Regions from separate parts of the Paenibacillus baimaensis genome, predicted to be linked through region 4. Evidence: riboswitches for the same ligand, from Rfam matches in the RefSeq annotation. Region 4 holds a riboswitch; each other region holds the start of a gene.
What was found. A riboswitch is a leader RNA that binds a small molecule or an ion and turns the genes downstream of it on or off. The one in region 4 is predicted to bind cyclic di-AMP.

Region 1 (3,151 bases), on a different contig from region 4:
ATCAAAATGGAAAATACAAGCACCTCGATCACCAAGGTTCCCGATTATGAGGTTCGTGCACGCACCAGCAAAGGGATAACCTATACGCTGCAGCCAAGCACAGCGAATCCAAGAGTCATACAGCCCCAGACCACAACCGATATTAGCTACATGGTCGTACTGGATCGTGCTGAGAAAATAACCATTAGTGAAGTCAATTGGACGGATGTAGATTACTATGTATATCCCAAGAAAGAAACACTCATGGCCTCAGTCCCGATTACGATCCAGCCTTGGCATGGTGTAGATACGTCCATGACTGATTCGGCTGCGATCCGCAAGTGGTCTGACGCTTTCCGGATTCCTGCATTGGATTCCCCAATCGAATACACACCCGTAGATATTCATAAGGAATCTACTAAGACGGGTAATGTATATGTCGTTCAATTACTGGCTTATAACCCGTCGAGTCAACGGGAAACCGTACCCGATTTTGCCATAGATGGGAAAAACGATAAAAAGGTGTTCATAGGCAGCCGATTAGAGAAAGATACGATTCAATTGGATGCCAAAGAAGAAAAGTATATGCATTACGCAATTCCAACCGATCAGGATACAGAGCTGCTAAGCTTAAATCTGTTGACTGCTGAAAGCTTTACATCAGGAGCTTCCAACGTGGTTAGTTATCAAGTGGGCAGACTGAATATATTGCTCCCGGGCGATGCTGCTCCACAAAATTATGAAGCTTATGCATTAGGCACCTCCATGAAATTCGATATGCGAAGTGAACTTATCCATCCGGATTTGCAGGTTTCATTGGTTGAGCTTCATATGAACGATAACCAGGATGAAGGTAGCAAGCAAGTAACAGCTAAATTCCGTTTGTATAACCAAAGTGCCCGACCGCTCGCTATCCCCATGTTTCAAACGGAATTGATCGGCAGCGGAGGTTACCAATACAGTGGCAGACGGCAAGTGCTGGCGGCAACGTCTGTACTGCCCAACACCGGAACGACCATCAATTACACGTATGTGGTACCAGCGACCGAGACTGGAACGGGGCTTGCCTTAAAGCTTCAGGATACAACGGCACAAGCACCGTACAAATCAACGATTGCCGCTTACAGTGTGAATTTACAAGCACCGGACAAAGAAGACAAATTTAGTCTGTATCCGTTTAATGTAGCGATCGAACGTTGGGACATTTCCTTCTTGTTCAATTCAGCGACTCATCAATATACGTATAAAGGCAAGTTTTCCTTCGATATTGAACGCATCAAAGAGACCCAGGTAGATGAAAGCTTCCCGCAGCTTCAATTTGAACTGCATGATTCATTGGGAAGGCTCGTGGGCACCTCTGTGAAATCGTTGATTGGGCAGGAACGCCTGGTTACTGGAGAGAACAATATTGCCTTTACCGGAAATTCTGAACAATTCGACACGCCGCTGACTTTAAAAGTATACGAGATATTCAAAACGGAAAATGGAGATGCCAAACGTCTATTGACTGAATTAAGCAGATCGTGATCTTAGCCTACTCAAAAGGAAAAATAAGATCGTGACTGTTCGATTAGTCTGGATCGTTCCAGAATGATACTATTCGCATCAGGTAGCTGCTTGCTATTCTGATTGTAGATTTGAGTGACAAGGTCATGTAAAGCGGCTTTGACCAACTCACACCGCTCTGTTCCCCATGCTTGCTGTTTGGTATTGACAAAAGCAAACGCATCGGTAATGGAAAGTCCCTTTAATTTGATTAAAACCGAAGCCCATTGGATCAGGTCGAATTTATTGCCGCAGCAGGGGAGATTCCATTCTGCCCAACCATTCCATCCGCGGCTGGATATTTTCAATAATCCGCAGGAGCCATTGGAAGTGATTTGCGAGATTCGGCTTTTCAATAGAAGACAATCAAATTGGTAAATCTCCATGGAACCGATTTTGTAGGGTACCAAGGAATGTTCAGTGGGTACGGTCAATGGGTCGGCGAGCTTTAGCATGATACTTGCACTCCTCTACATTTTTTGAATTTGGACAAACCAAAGGAAGCCCGAGAGCAGAGAAACTCTACTCTCGGGCTTCCTTTGCATGAATAAATAAGGTCAGGGAGACACGAGTGTGCTTCTCTCTCAATTCGCTTACGAGGTTAGCTGTCGGATTCGGGCTTGAGAGTGCCCTACCCCCGGGCATCGAAGATGCCCAGAGGATTCACCCCTATAAGCTATTTATCATAAATAGCTTAAACTGGGTCCCCCGTTTCCCTATATGGGAATTAAGCGTTGAAAATGGATGATATGGAGTTGTTAAGTTAATGAAATGTATCATACGCTGGGCGTTAAATAATGTAAAACCCCAATCCGCATCATAATTAAGCCTTTTTTGCTTAAAAGCTCGATGAAAGCGGAATCAATCCTGATTTCCCTTTATTATCTATATCTATGCTAGCTCATGCTGGGTATTTGAATATTTCTTCGTAAAATGGAGATATCGAGAGATGGATGCAGATATCGAGAGCATGAAAAGGATTTGGATGCTATGCAAGTCAATTATAGCCTTGTATGCCGTGCGGTATTTATTTACAGTGTTAAGCGGCTGGCGTATGATACATCTCATGATTCCAAACAAAGTTTTCCAAGTAACGGCTGAACATCTTCAGCCCTATGAACCGGTTCATAGGGGAACGAGAGCGTCGTTTTTATGAGAGAGGATGATGAAGCTTGTGATCGTGTTCAACGACCATGAGGTATATATGAAATGTAGATTTGTAGGGATCGTCTGTAATTGAAAATGAAACATGCACTTTATCGCTGAGTCCTTGAATTTAAAAGGAACGGGGGAACCAAAGAAGCGCGTAATCCCTGATTCGTTAATTCGTAGTCAGATACACGAGCTTCATGGGGTGAATCCTCTGGGCATCTTCGATGCCCTGGGGTAGGGCTACTCTCTAGCCCGAATCCGACAGCTAACCTCGTAAGCGTATAGGGAGAGGCAACAATTGTCGTGCGTAAGACACGGTTTGTATAACTGTGTTTTCAGAAGCCACGAGAAGAGTTCCGCTCTTTTCGTAGGCTTCTTTTTGTTGTCTCCTTTTTGACATCATAGGAGGAAGATTGAAATGGAACAACAGGAAGTCATTTTGGTTTCGGCACCCAATAAAACGGGAGAAGGCTTC
Region 2 (3,151 bases), on a different contig from region 4:
GGCAAATAAACATCGCCGTCATGCTGACAAAGGCTAATCCATACATCATTCGCTCGGCAGAAATCAATGTGTAACGCTCTACCAGAAGTCCTCCCAGCGGTGCGAGCAATCCACTTGCCACACTAATAAATTGCAGCGTTGAGAAAATATAAGCACGATCCTTAGGATGTGTCCCTTCAACGAGCAAACAGTACCACGCGGTATTGGGTACCTTTTGAAAGCTGTTGAACGCTGCCGCTATCACAAAAAACCAGACGTTCTGGGCTGTCATCCACAGCAGCGTAGCCACACTCCAGCTAACCAAATCATAGATCAACAGTGCTCGCTTGCGTCCCATGCGATCCGTTAAATAGCCGCTGATTAATGAAGTGAATATTTGCAGCACAAGCCCTAGTGAAGTCACCAGCCCAATTTCGGTCTCCGTAATTCCAAGCTCCAGCATGTAGATGGAAGCATAGGTGAGATATAGACTATAAGGGACTATGAACATCGGCTCATAAATCAAACATCCGCGGGCGTTCCCTTGCAGTTTATTGAACAACGCACTCGCCTCTTTTACATTCAGACTAAAAACCAACTGAATCTATGCTTATTCCTATAAGGCTGCATTCATGTCGTAGAGGATGCTTTTCTTGAACTCTGTTCGGCTCCGTTGAAAACTATATAGTCTGATATTAACACAAAAGACCCGCCTTTCGGCAGGTCTGAATAATTCGATATGATTGCTGCCTCTGCTACAGCCGTTTTGCCCCTATGTATCTGGAACCCCAATAACCGCTGTTCAAGCTGGCAACCGTGACACCACCATAGGAAGTGGCCGAGATGAATTGATCATTACCAATATAAATACCTACATGAGAGGTTCTTCGCCCTTCAGCAAAAAACACCAAGTCACCTTCTTGAATATCCATAACCCGAGTGCCTGCCGAACTGTACATCTCTGCCGATGTTCTGGGCAATTGAACTCCGCTTAGCTGAAAAATATAGCCCACATATCCTGAGCAATCAAATCCATTCGGCGAGCTGCCTCCCCACACATAAGGAACACCTAAATAGTTATATGCGGATTGCAGGATCGATGCCTTGGGCTTAGGTGCGTACCAGACCGGAGCATGATACTGACCATCCGCATCTATGATCGCCAGCTTGTTGACCGCATCCCACTGAATTTGATAGCCAAACGTTTCCGATACGAATCGAAAAGGTACATACACCGTTTGCTGAGACAACAACGGAGGTGATTCCAAGGTAACGCTCTTTCCATTCACAAGCACTTGACGATCTCCCGTTTGCAATACGACCTTCTGCTGCTTGCTGCTCAGCGTAACCTGTATCGCCTGTTCATTCTTGCTCCATTCCATCTGGTATCCCAACTGTTCAATCAGCAGTCTTAGAGGCACCTGCAAATTACTGCTGCCATCGATGTAGGGCTTGGCGTCAGGGAAGGTCACTAGGTAATCATTAATTTGTATCCTGACCTCATCTGACGCTGCCTGAGCAGTTCCTGCATGCATAACAGCCAACAGACCAAACGTAAAAAAAGCGAAAAACCAAATAAACTTCTTCCGTAATAATATCAAGTTGTTCCTCCTGCGGCCTTCGAGGTTAGTTGACGGATTCGGGAAGAGGTTTTCCCTAGTTCGAGACAGACGAACATTCACCCCATGTAAAGAATCCCCCGTACCAGCTCTTGTGATGAACTGGATTCGGCCTTTTTTTAACAGAGTAGCACAACCTTTACCCAAATTTCAAATTCTTTAAACGACCATTCGGAATTATTTAACAATTAATTACATATTTATTTTATTTTTCGACATATTTTTACCAATTCAATAGCAATTAATGGTTGGCTGCCGCTCTATTGATATCGTCCAAAACCTGCTGGGTCAAAGGAAAAACAAGCTGTTCTTCCTTAGCCAAATGCTCCTGCAAAATGTGACAAGCTTGAATCAGATAGGCAGCGGCCTGATTGTAGCCCATAGCCTCCGGATTTGCCTTTAGCAAATGAACCGACCTCAGGAAAGCCTGCATATGCTCATCAGCCAGCTCATGATCTTTCTCTAACGACCAGAAGGAAGGCATTATGGAGGGAGACATTTTACGCTCTATATAAGAAGTCAGGAAAGGAAACAGCTCAAGCTCCTCCCAATTGGAATGCCGCTCAAGCTCTTCCCGAAATGCGAGTGCCCATAGTCTTAAATTCAGCAGCGACTGCAGTGCTCCAAATCGCTCAGGTGCGGACTCAACCTGCTTCGCTTGTTTTTCCATTTCCATTAAAACCTGCTTGAGCTCCCCATGCTCTTGCTTCAATCGCTCCAGCCCTTCCGATATGGCTGTCATCGGTGCCTTAGTCATCTCTACTCGCGTCTTTTGATACATGTTCATTGCTGATTCCTCCTCAGGGTTTCACTTTAGTGAAACCGGCATCGTAAGCATAATCTATAGGGTTTCACTTTAGTGAAACCGGCATCGTAAGCATAATCCTAAGGTTTTCGCTTTAGCGAAAACCAGCATCGTAAGCGTAATCTTTTGGGTTCTGTCATGAAGCTTCGCTTTTCACCTTTACTATCATGTATATTTATCCGGACCGCACCTTAGTCTTCTCCAGATGCTGTTGCGCAAGAAAGTAATCATCCCTTGTCTTAATCGTGGTCACAAAGCTGCAATCGATGCCATCTGATTGGAACTCGGACTCAACTGCTTCCTGCCATAATAAGCCCTTCCTCAAAGAGGATAATTCTGTATCCTGGTGTTTCAATAATGTCCAAATGTGCCCCGCACAGTCCCTGTCATAAATAGCATGGAGAGGATGCATGACACCTTGTAACCAGGGGATGATTGCGTCCAATCCTCTCTTTTTTTTGCGCAGCATCAGTTCAGCCGCAGCAGGTGATAGAAATGGCATATCGCATCCTACTACCCAGGCGCTTTGGTTACGGGATAACGTAAGACCGGCGTGCATTCCGCTTAATGGACCTTTTCCCGGTATATAATCTGTAATGATTCTCACCGAGGTATCAACTAGTCGTAGGAAAAGCTTCGGGGTGTTAGTCACAATAATGACTTCACTGCACAACTCCCGCATGATTCGGATCTGGCGCAGAATCAAGGCTTCCTTTTCCAGGATCAGCAAGCTTTTATTTTCACCGCC
Region 3 (3,151 bases), on a different contig from region 4:
TCGCGCGCGAAGCGATCGCGCCCATCGGCGTAGCCGCTCAGCCGCTCCGCGAGGAAGCCGCGCAGCACGCTGTGCGGGTCGGGTGCCCCAGGCACCGACCCGCACCCGCCCGTGGCTTCCGCGTCGCCTGCGGCCAGCGCCGCTTCCAGCTGCGGCGGCAGTGCATACGCCTCGGCTGCGTCAGGAGCCAGCGCGACTGTGGCGAGCTGGCTCACATGCACGCTCGTGGCCGGTCGATAGAAGCGGAGCCGATAATCGCTCCACTTCCGGTAAAAGGGCGTAAACACCTTGTACGGCTCGCTGCGTCCGCTCCATCGGTGAAAGTCTCGCAGGTCCAGAAGCGCCTGCTCGTCGAAGGAGGTAACATTCACCCGTGCGGCCTCTGCAGTCGCACGAAGCAGCCGATCTCTTTGCTTGGCATAAGGGGTGCTATCCTCGTGAAATACGAGTTCCTCCACGGGGTGTGCAGCCAGCAGTGTATTCAGGACCGCAGAAGGCTCGCCATATACAATATGCAGCTGCTGGCCAGCTTCCAGATACAGCTGTCTGAGCCGTGCCGCATGCTGGAGAAAGTTGACGCCGCTGTGCTCCAGATACCGTTCATGCCCCAGCAAGAAGGGGTCCAGAATGAGCACATGCAGGCTTTGTTTGTGCATAGCGTGAATATAGTTGAAGGCGAGCATATCGTCCACCCGCAAATCCTTACGATGTAAAAATATAATCATGAATGGGCACCTCGTTTATAGCTTTGTACAACAGCAGAGAAGCTCGTTCGGTGCATATTGGAAATCACACGCTGCAAGTATCGGTTGCAATAAATTGAATATTCAGAATGATTGAATGGTTGTTTTTGATAGGCGATTCAACCGAAATTTTGTAGGGTAATAGAGGGTAATAAATGAAGAGAGCCCTGCAGCCTTGTCCGACGCAAGAGGTGCGCAACGGAAGCAAGCACTGAGGGCTCCATACAAAATGGTTCGCTCAACTGTAGAAGTATGGTGTAAGAAAGTAGGTTTCTTTCACTTCATTCTATTGATTATCTGACATAAAAGCTTCGTACTGCTCGTCAGATAAAATACGTTTAGCGGTAACATAATACTTGGAGTAGTAATTTTCATTAAGCTTGTTGACAGTAACGCCTATATTGGTAGCTGAATGGTAAAACTTACCGCCCCCAACATACACGCCAACATGAGAAATTCCTACACCGTCTGTCTTGAAAAACACAAGATCCCCAGGACGCAGATCGTCTTTTTCAACTGTTGTACCAACTTCTGCTTGCCCTTTGGATTGGTGCGGCAGTTTGATATCCAATTTGGCAAAAACGAAAGCTGTGTAACCAGAGCAATCAAATCCGTTCTTCGTCGTACCAGCGTACTTGTAAGGAGCACCCACGCCATCGTTAACAGCTTGGCTCAAAGGGGTTTCGGCAAAAACACTGCCTACTTGCACACTGCAAAACAGTGCTAAACCTAATGCAATACCAAAAAACTTCTTCAAAAAATTTTCCCCTTCCGGTGCCTACGAGGTTAGCTGAGGGTTCGGTTGAAGGTTCCCTATGATCACTCTGAAACGAGATCAATTCACCCAGATTGGATCCCCCGTTTTCCAGTATGTCGGAAATTCGGCAAATGCATAGTTTTTTTGTTACACTTAAGACGAATTCGGCGTTTACCTTAAAATTCCTCCTTTAGTCACAAAATGTACACATTTAATGGTCGAAACATGAAACTTTCTTCAAATTCATTATAAACCTTATACAGCAAGGGTTTGAATGGGTTTGACTCTATTCAGAGCTGAAAATGAAAACGTATTCCAACAATTAAATTTTACATTTTTTATTTATTTTGTAAAATTTATGTCGAATTCGATTAATGAAAAAGGGCTTTTTTGACGAATTCAGGACTATAGTCATATAAAATATTTGCAAAGCAAAAAAACCTCGGCCACGTTTATAAACGCGGCAGCGAGGCTAATTTAGGTTCGTTTGATACATTACGGAAAGTTTCTAACTCAAGAAGGCTGATTTATTCGTGATTGGCGTTCCACAAGGCGTGCTGTGAGGTGATCGTCCACATCTTGCAAAACATATGAAGCAGCCGATAAGCCTGAACCAGCACGAGAGCCGCGAAGCCCGCCCATACGAGAGCTGATGTTATCACAAGAGCGGAGAGGGTGAAGGTGATTGACATTGTAACGATAGCCAGCAGCAGGATGGTAAGCACATTGCGGACGAGCAGCCGACAAGAAATGAGAACCGATTTGCCGCTGGCAAGCCCAAACTGCATATACATAAATAAGGTTTGTATCAGGATCAGATAAGCCACATAGATGCCAAGCCATGGCAGCAGATGCCAGCCGATAGCCGTCAAGGAGGCATGGGAGTGATAGCCCTCGATGACTTTCGTTCCCAATAGGTATAAGGGAGCGACTGTTAGAACAATTTGAAGCAAATACAAGCCGAGAAAAGGCAGACCGAGCTTGCGGATTCCGCGTACAAAGCGATATCCAGCATTTAATTCCGTGTGCTCCAGCGAATAGTAGATGCCAGCGCTCAGGAGCGGGCTCAGGACCATGCGAATCAGCAGCAATGCGAGTGCCCACCATAGATATGGCACGATCAGATCGGTTTTCGTAATTTGGAATTGCCCCTCCAGCCAAAATAATTGAACCGCCTCACGGGACAGCTCGGGGCTGGGGTAGCGGTGCAGCAGCGGAACGACAATCGAGCGAACTGCAGTATACAGGATCAGGCCCCACAACAAATTATACGTAAACAATGCACAGACGGCAAAAGGCTGATTCCAAGCATTCATTAATCCGGATTTTAGCAGCTTCCACATCCTTTGTGCCTCCTCACCAAGCGACCCCGTCCAGCAAGGTCTCGATTAATTTGACGATACCTGTCTGCAGGCGCATCACAAGCTTTGAGTCCACGTCGGTTTTCATAAAGCTGTTCATACGTTTATTTTCCAATACAAGGGTATGTTGAGGGTCAATAACTGCCCATTGCAGCTGTGTCGGATGCTGCAGCTTGAACGTAACGTCACCATCGATGCCATCCCAGAGTCGATCGATCTGTGAGCCATCTGCAAAGTGGAACCGGATCGGGACCTGATGATAAGTTCCGCCATACTTTTGAATCCTTACC
Region 4 (3,151 bases):
GGAATCCGTCTTTTTTTGGGGTGATCTATGGGTTAGCATGGGAGCAGTTGGCGGCTTCTCCCACATCATATCATACGTCAATTTATCTATCTTGGAACGACTTGTTCCTCCCGTACAAACGCACATTTTTCATGAGTCCAATCCATTAGCCTTTTGCCTTCATAACATACATTAGGTGAAATGGAAGGGGGTTGGAACTATGGGATATGTAGGTGGAGTTGGCGCTTCTTGTGGCAGTTGTGGAGGTTACGGTTTGGGAACTACCACAGGTGTTATTCTGGTTCTGTACATTCTGCTTGTTATTATTTTGAGAACATTCTAATATGAGTTAGACAATAAAAAGACAGTGACCGAAATAAAGGGAGCACGCTCCCTTTATCGATTACTGTCTTTCACACTCTTATTTGGCAAAAATATGATTTCCGATGGTTACGGTCTGGGGTCGAGACCAGATCCACTTGCTGGTAGCGGTTATTGGATTGAAATAATAAAGTGACTGATTCGTAGGATCCCAGCCACGCAAAGCATCCTGCGCCGCCAAATATGCGGTTGCATCAGGGGTCAGCGTATATTGTCCGTCATCGACAGCCGTGAATGCCCCCGGTTGAAATACAACATCATGAATATTATTGGGGAACTGACCGGATTGTATCCGGTTCATGATCACGGCTCCGACAGCAACCTGACCCTCGTATGGTTCACCACGAGCCTCGCTATAAATAACTTTGGCCATAATATCCAACTCGGCCTGATTTAACGAATAGTTTTTTAGCGATTTCCACGTTTGATCGCCGACAACTCCGTCAGAAGTTAATCCATAATCTTTTTGAAACTGGCGAACGGTTGCCAAGGTTTGTGAACCAAATTGTCCATCCAGTACATGTTGATCATAACCTATTGTTCTTAAACGGAATTGCAGATCCCATACATCTCCGCTTGATATTCCCTTTGTTAGTAGAGCCGCCGCTTGAGCCTGGTCCGTATGCACAGTACCCAGACTCATAAGAAGCAGCGCGATCCCCACAACAAATGCTTTCACTCGCTTCATCCGTTGTTATCTCCCTTCGCTTAGGCAAAAGGGGTTATATGCTTAATTCGCAATAAATTCCTGAACCCACTCGCCATTATAATAAGATACACCAATTTTTGTATAATTAGGATTCATAATATTTTGTCGATGTCCTTCACTGTTCATCCAAGAAGTCATGACTTCCTGCGGAGTCTTTTGACCCATAGCAATGTTTTCACCGGCATACGTATACTTGATGCCATACTGGTTCATCATATCAAATGGAGAACCGTAGGTCGGAGAATTATGATCAAAATAATGATTATTGTACATATCCTTCGCTTTATCCAGTGCCATAGCTGATAATGCATTGTCGCTAGTCAGCGGATTCAGACCTGCCTTCGCGCGCTCCTGATTCACCAGGTCAACTACTTGACTGGCAAAGGTTGATTCAGTTGTCCCTTGCTGAACAGCAGAGTCTGTACCTGAACCTGTTTCCACACCTGTTCCAGTTCCTGTATTTGTACCTGCACCAGTATCTGTATCTACATTAGTACCTGTATCTACATTTGTGTCTGTATCTACATTAGTACCTGTGTCTACGTTTGTTCCAGTATCTACATTTGTGTCTGTATCTACGTTTGTACCTGCGCCAGTTCCTGAACCGAAGCCCATTCCTTGGCCTAATCCTTGACCTGTGCCTATGCCAGGAAGATTCAATACCATACCAGGCCAAATGTTATTGCCATTGGTAATCTGTGGATTGGCTTTAAGCAGATCACTTAAATTAATTCCTTGCTGCTTGGCGACCACCGACATCGTATCGTTACCTGTAGTTACCGTGCATGGAGCAGCTGAAACAGCCGTGGCTCCAACCATCGTACCCAGAGCGAGTAAACCAGTTAATACAGATTTCTTCAAAACCATTTTGAACATCCTCTCTTTTTTGCGGCCTATGAGGTTAGCTGACGGGTTCGGATCAAAGAGTAAGGACCCGGCCATGAATATGGCTTCACCCCAAATAATAGGTTCCCCCATGCCTCTATTAGAAGCTTCGGCCTGAATTGTGTCTCTTAAAAAAACAAGATGAGCAGCTTGGAAACTCGCTGTCTTTTTAAGAGAGTTTCATCTTAACATGGGAAAACCCGAAGTACACTGATCAAAGTTTTCCAATCTATTGGATATCCGATGTACAATTGGATGAGTTCCGAAGAAATTGGCGATGTTTCATTCATCATTATGGATCAAGGAATCCTCAATAAAAGGACAGGTCGAATGCTATTATTCGTCTGTCCTTTTCATACGTGCGAAATTTAGCATGAAGGACAAACGATCATACATAAGATAAAAGATGTAAGTATGGATGTAGATTTCTAACTTGACCCTTCAGGAGGATGATATGAAAAATTCTGAATCGTTCGTCCCCTTAAAACCATATCTCCATACCAAGGTGTTGGCGATAGGCTGCGGTCCTTTTTTGGTATCTTTGGCTGACGCGTTGCTTGAATCAGGATGGCTCCGTTTCCACATACTAATTACTGAATCCGTACCTACTGATCGTGAACAGCTGAAGGAATTGGTCGAGCATGCTCGTTTAACAGATCCTATGGCAGTCATAGAAGAACTTTGTCTGGATAGCAGCGGGAGAACTGAATGGCACGAGACAGTCGCACCCTTTCATTCGATTTTGTACGTCTCGCAGGAAACTCATATCGAAGAACTTCGGAACTTGAATGCGGTTTGCAAAGTACAGCAGAAACTGCTGCTGCCGGCATTCTGTATACAGCAAGTAGGACTGGTTGGGCCGCTCGTCCATCCGGACATGGAGGGCTGCTGGGAGTCTGCGTGGCGTCGGCTCCACCAAGCTGTTCTTGGCAGTACCCACCTCTCGTCTGACTTCTCGTCCACGGCAGGAACCATGCTGGCGAACGTCATGGTGTTTGAGTGGCTCAAAGCGTTGTCGGGAGCGACTGAATTTTCAACGCAGCAGGCTTTCTTTTTACTTAATCTAAATACGTTGGAAGGCGATTGGCATTCATTTGTACCCCATCCGCTCGTTACTGGACTCCTTACAGCCCCTGATCGTACATCTTATGTAAAAGAATTCGAAATTCCCGATGTGCTGACTAAGGAGGAAAGAGA

Region 1: it holds a riboswitch for cyclic di-AMP, as region 4 does, so the genes downstream of both, OB236_RS39115 (hypothetical protein) here and OB236_RS01490 (CAP domain-containing protein) in region 4, are expected to answer to the same signal.
Region 2: it holds a riboswitch for cyclic di-AMP, as region 4 does, so the genes downstream of both, OB236_RS00125 (C40 family peptidase) here and OB236_RS01490 (CAP domain-containing protein) in region 4, are expected to answer to the same signal.
Region 3: it holds a riboswitch for cyclic di-AMP, as region 4 does, so the genes downstream of both, OB236_RS33890 (C40 family peptidase) here and OB236_RS01490 (CAP domain-containing protein) in region 4, are expected to answer to the same signal.

Annotation. Positions count from the first base shown of each region.
Region 1 is NZ_JAOQIO010000125.1:78,792-81,942, forward strand. It holds gene OB236_RS39110 (hypothetical protein) at 1-1,506, shown strand, start outside; gene OB236_RS39115 (hypothetical protein) at 1,518-1,979, opposite strand; cyclic di-AMP (ydaO/yuaA leader) riboswitch at 2,099-2,268, opposite strand; cyclic di-AMP (ydaO/yuaA leader) riboswitch at 2,775-2,972, shown strand; gene OB236_RS39120 (hypothetical protein) at 3,095-3,151, shown strand, end outside.
Region 2 is NZ_JAOQIO010000001.1:31,349-34,499, forward strand. It holds gene OB236_RS00120 (MFS transporter) at 1-541, opposite strand, end outside; gene OB236_RS00125 (C40 family peptidase) at 735-1,580, opposite strand; cyclic di-AMP (ydaO/yuaA leader) riboswitch at 1,580-1,722, opposite strand; gene OB236_RS00130 (hemerythrin domain-containing protein) at 1,840-2,385, opposite strand; gene mobA (molybdenum cofactor guanylyltransferase) at 2,579-3,151, opposite strand, start outside.
Region 3 is NZ_JAOQIO010000113.1:175,362-178,512, forward strand. It holds gene OB236_RS33885 (cryptochrome/photolyase family protein) at 1-725, opposite strand, end outside; gene OB236_RS33890 (C40 family peptidase) at 1,030-1,500, opposite strand; cyclic di-AMP (ydaO/yuaA leader) riboswitch at 1,504-1,640, opposite strand; gene OB236_RS33895 (hypothetical protein) at 2,028-2,843, opposite strand; gene OB236_RS33900 (M1 family metallopeptidase) at 2,857-3,151, opposite strand, start outside.
Region 4 is NZ_JAOQIO010000006.1:71,496-74,646, forward strand. It holds gene OB236_RS01480 (hypothetical protein) at 200-322, shown strand; gene OB236_RS01485 (cell wall hydrolase) at 401-1,048, opposite strand; gene OB236_RS01490 (CAP domain-containing protein) at 1,091-1,936, opposite strand; cyclic di-AMP (ydaO/yuaA leader) riboswitch at 1,944-2,079, opposite strand; gene OB236_RS01495 (bacteriocin maturation protein) at 2,409-3,151, shown strand, end outside.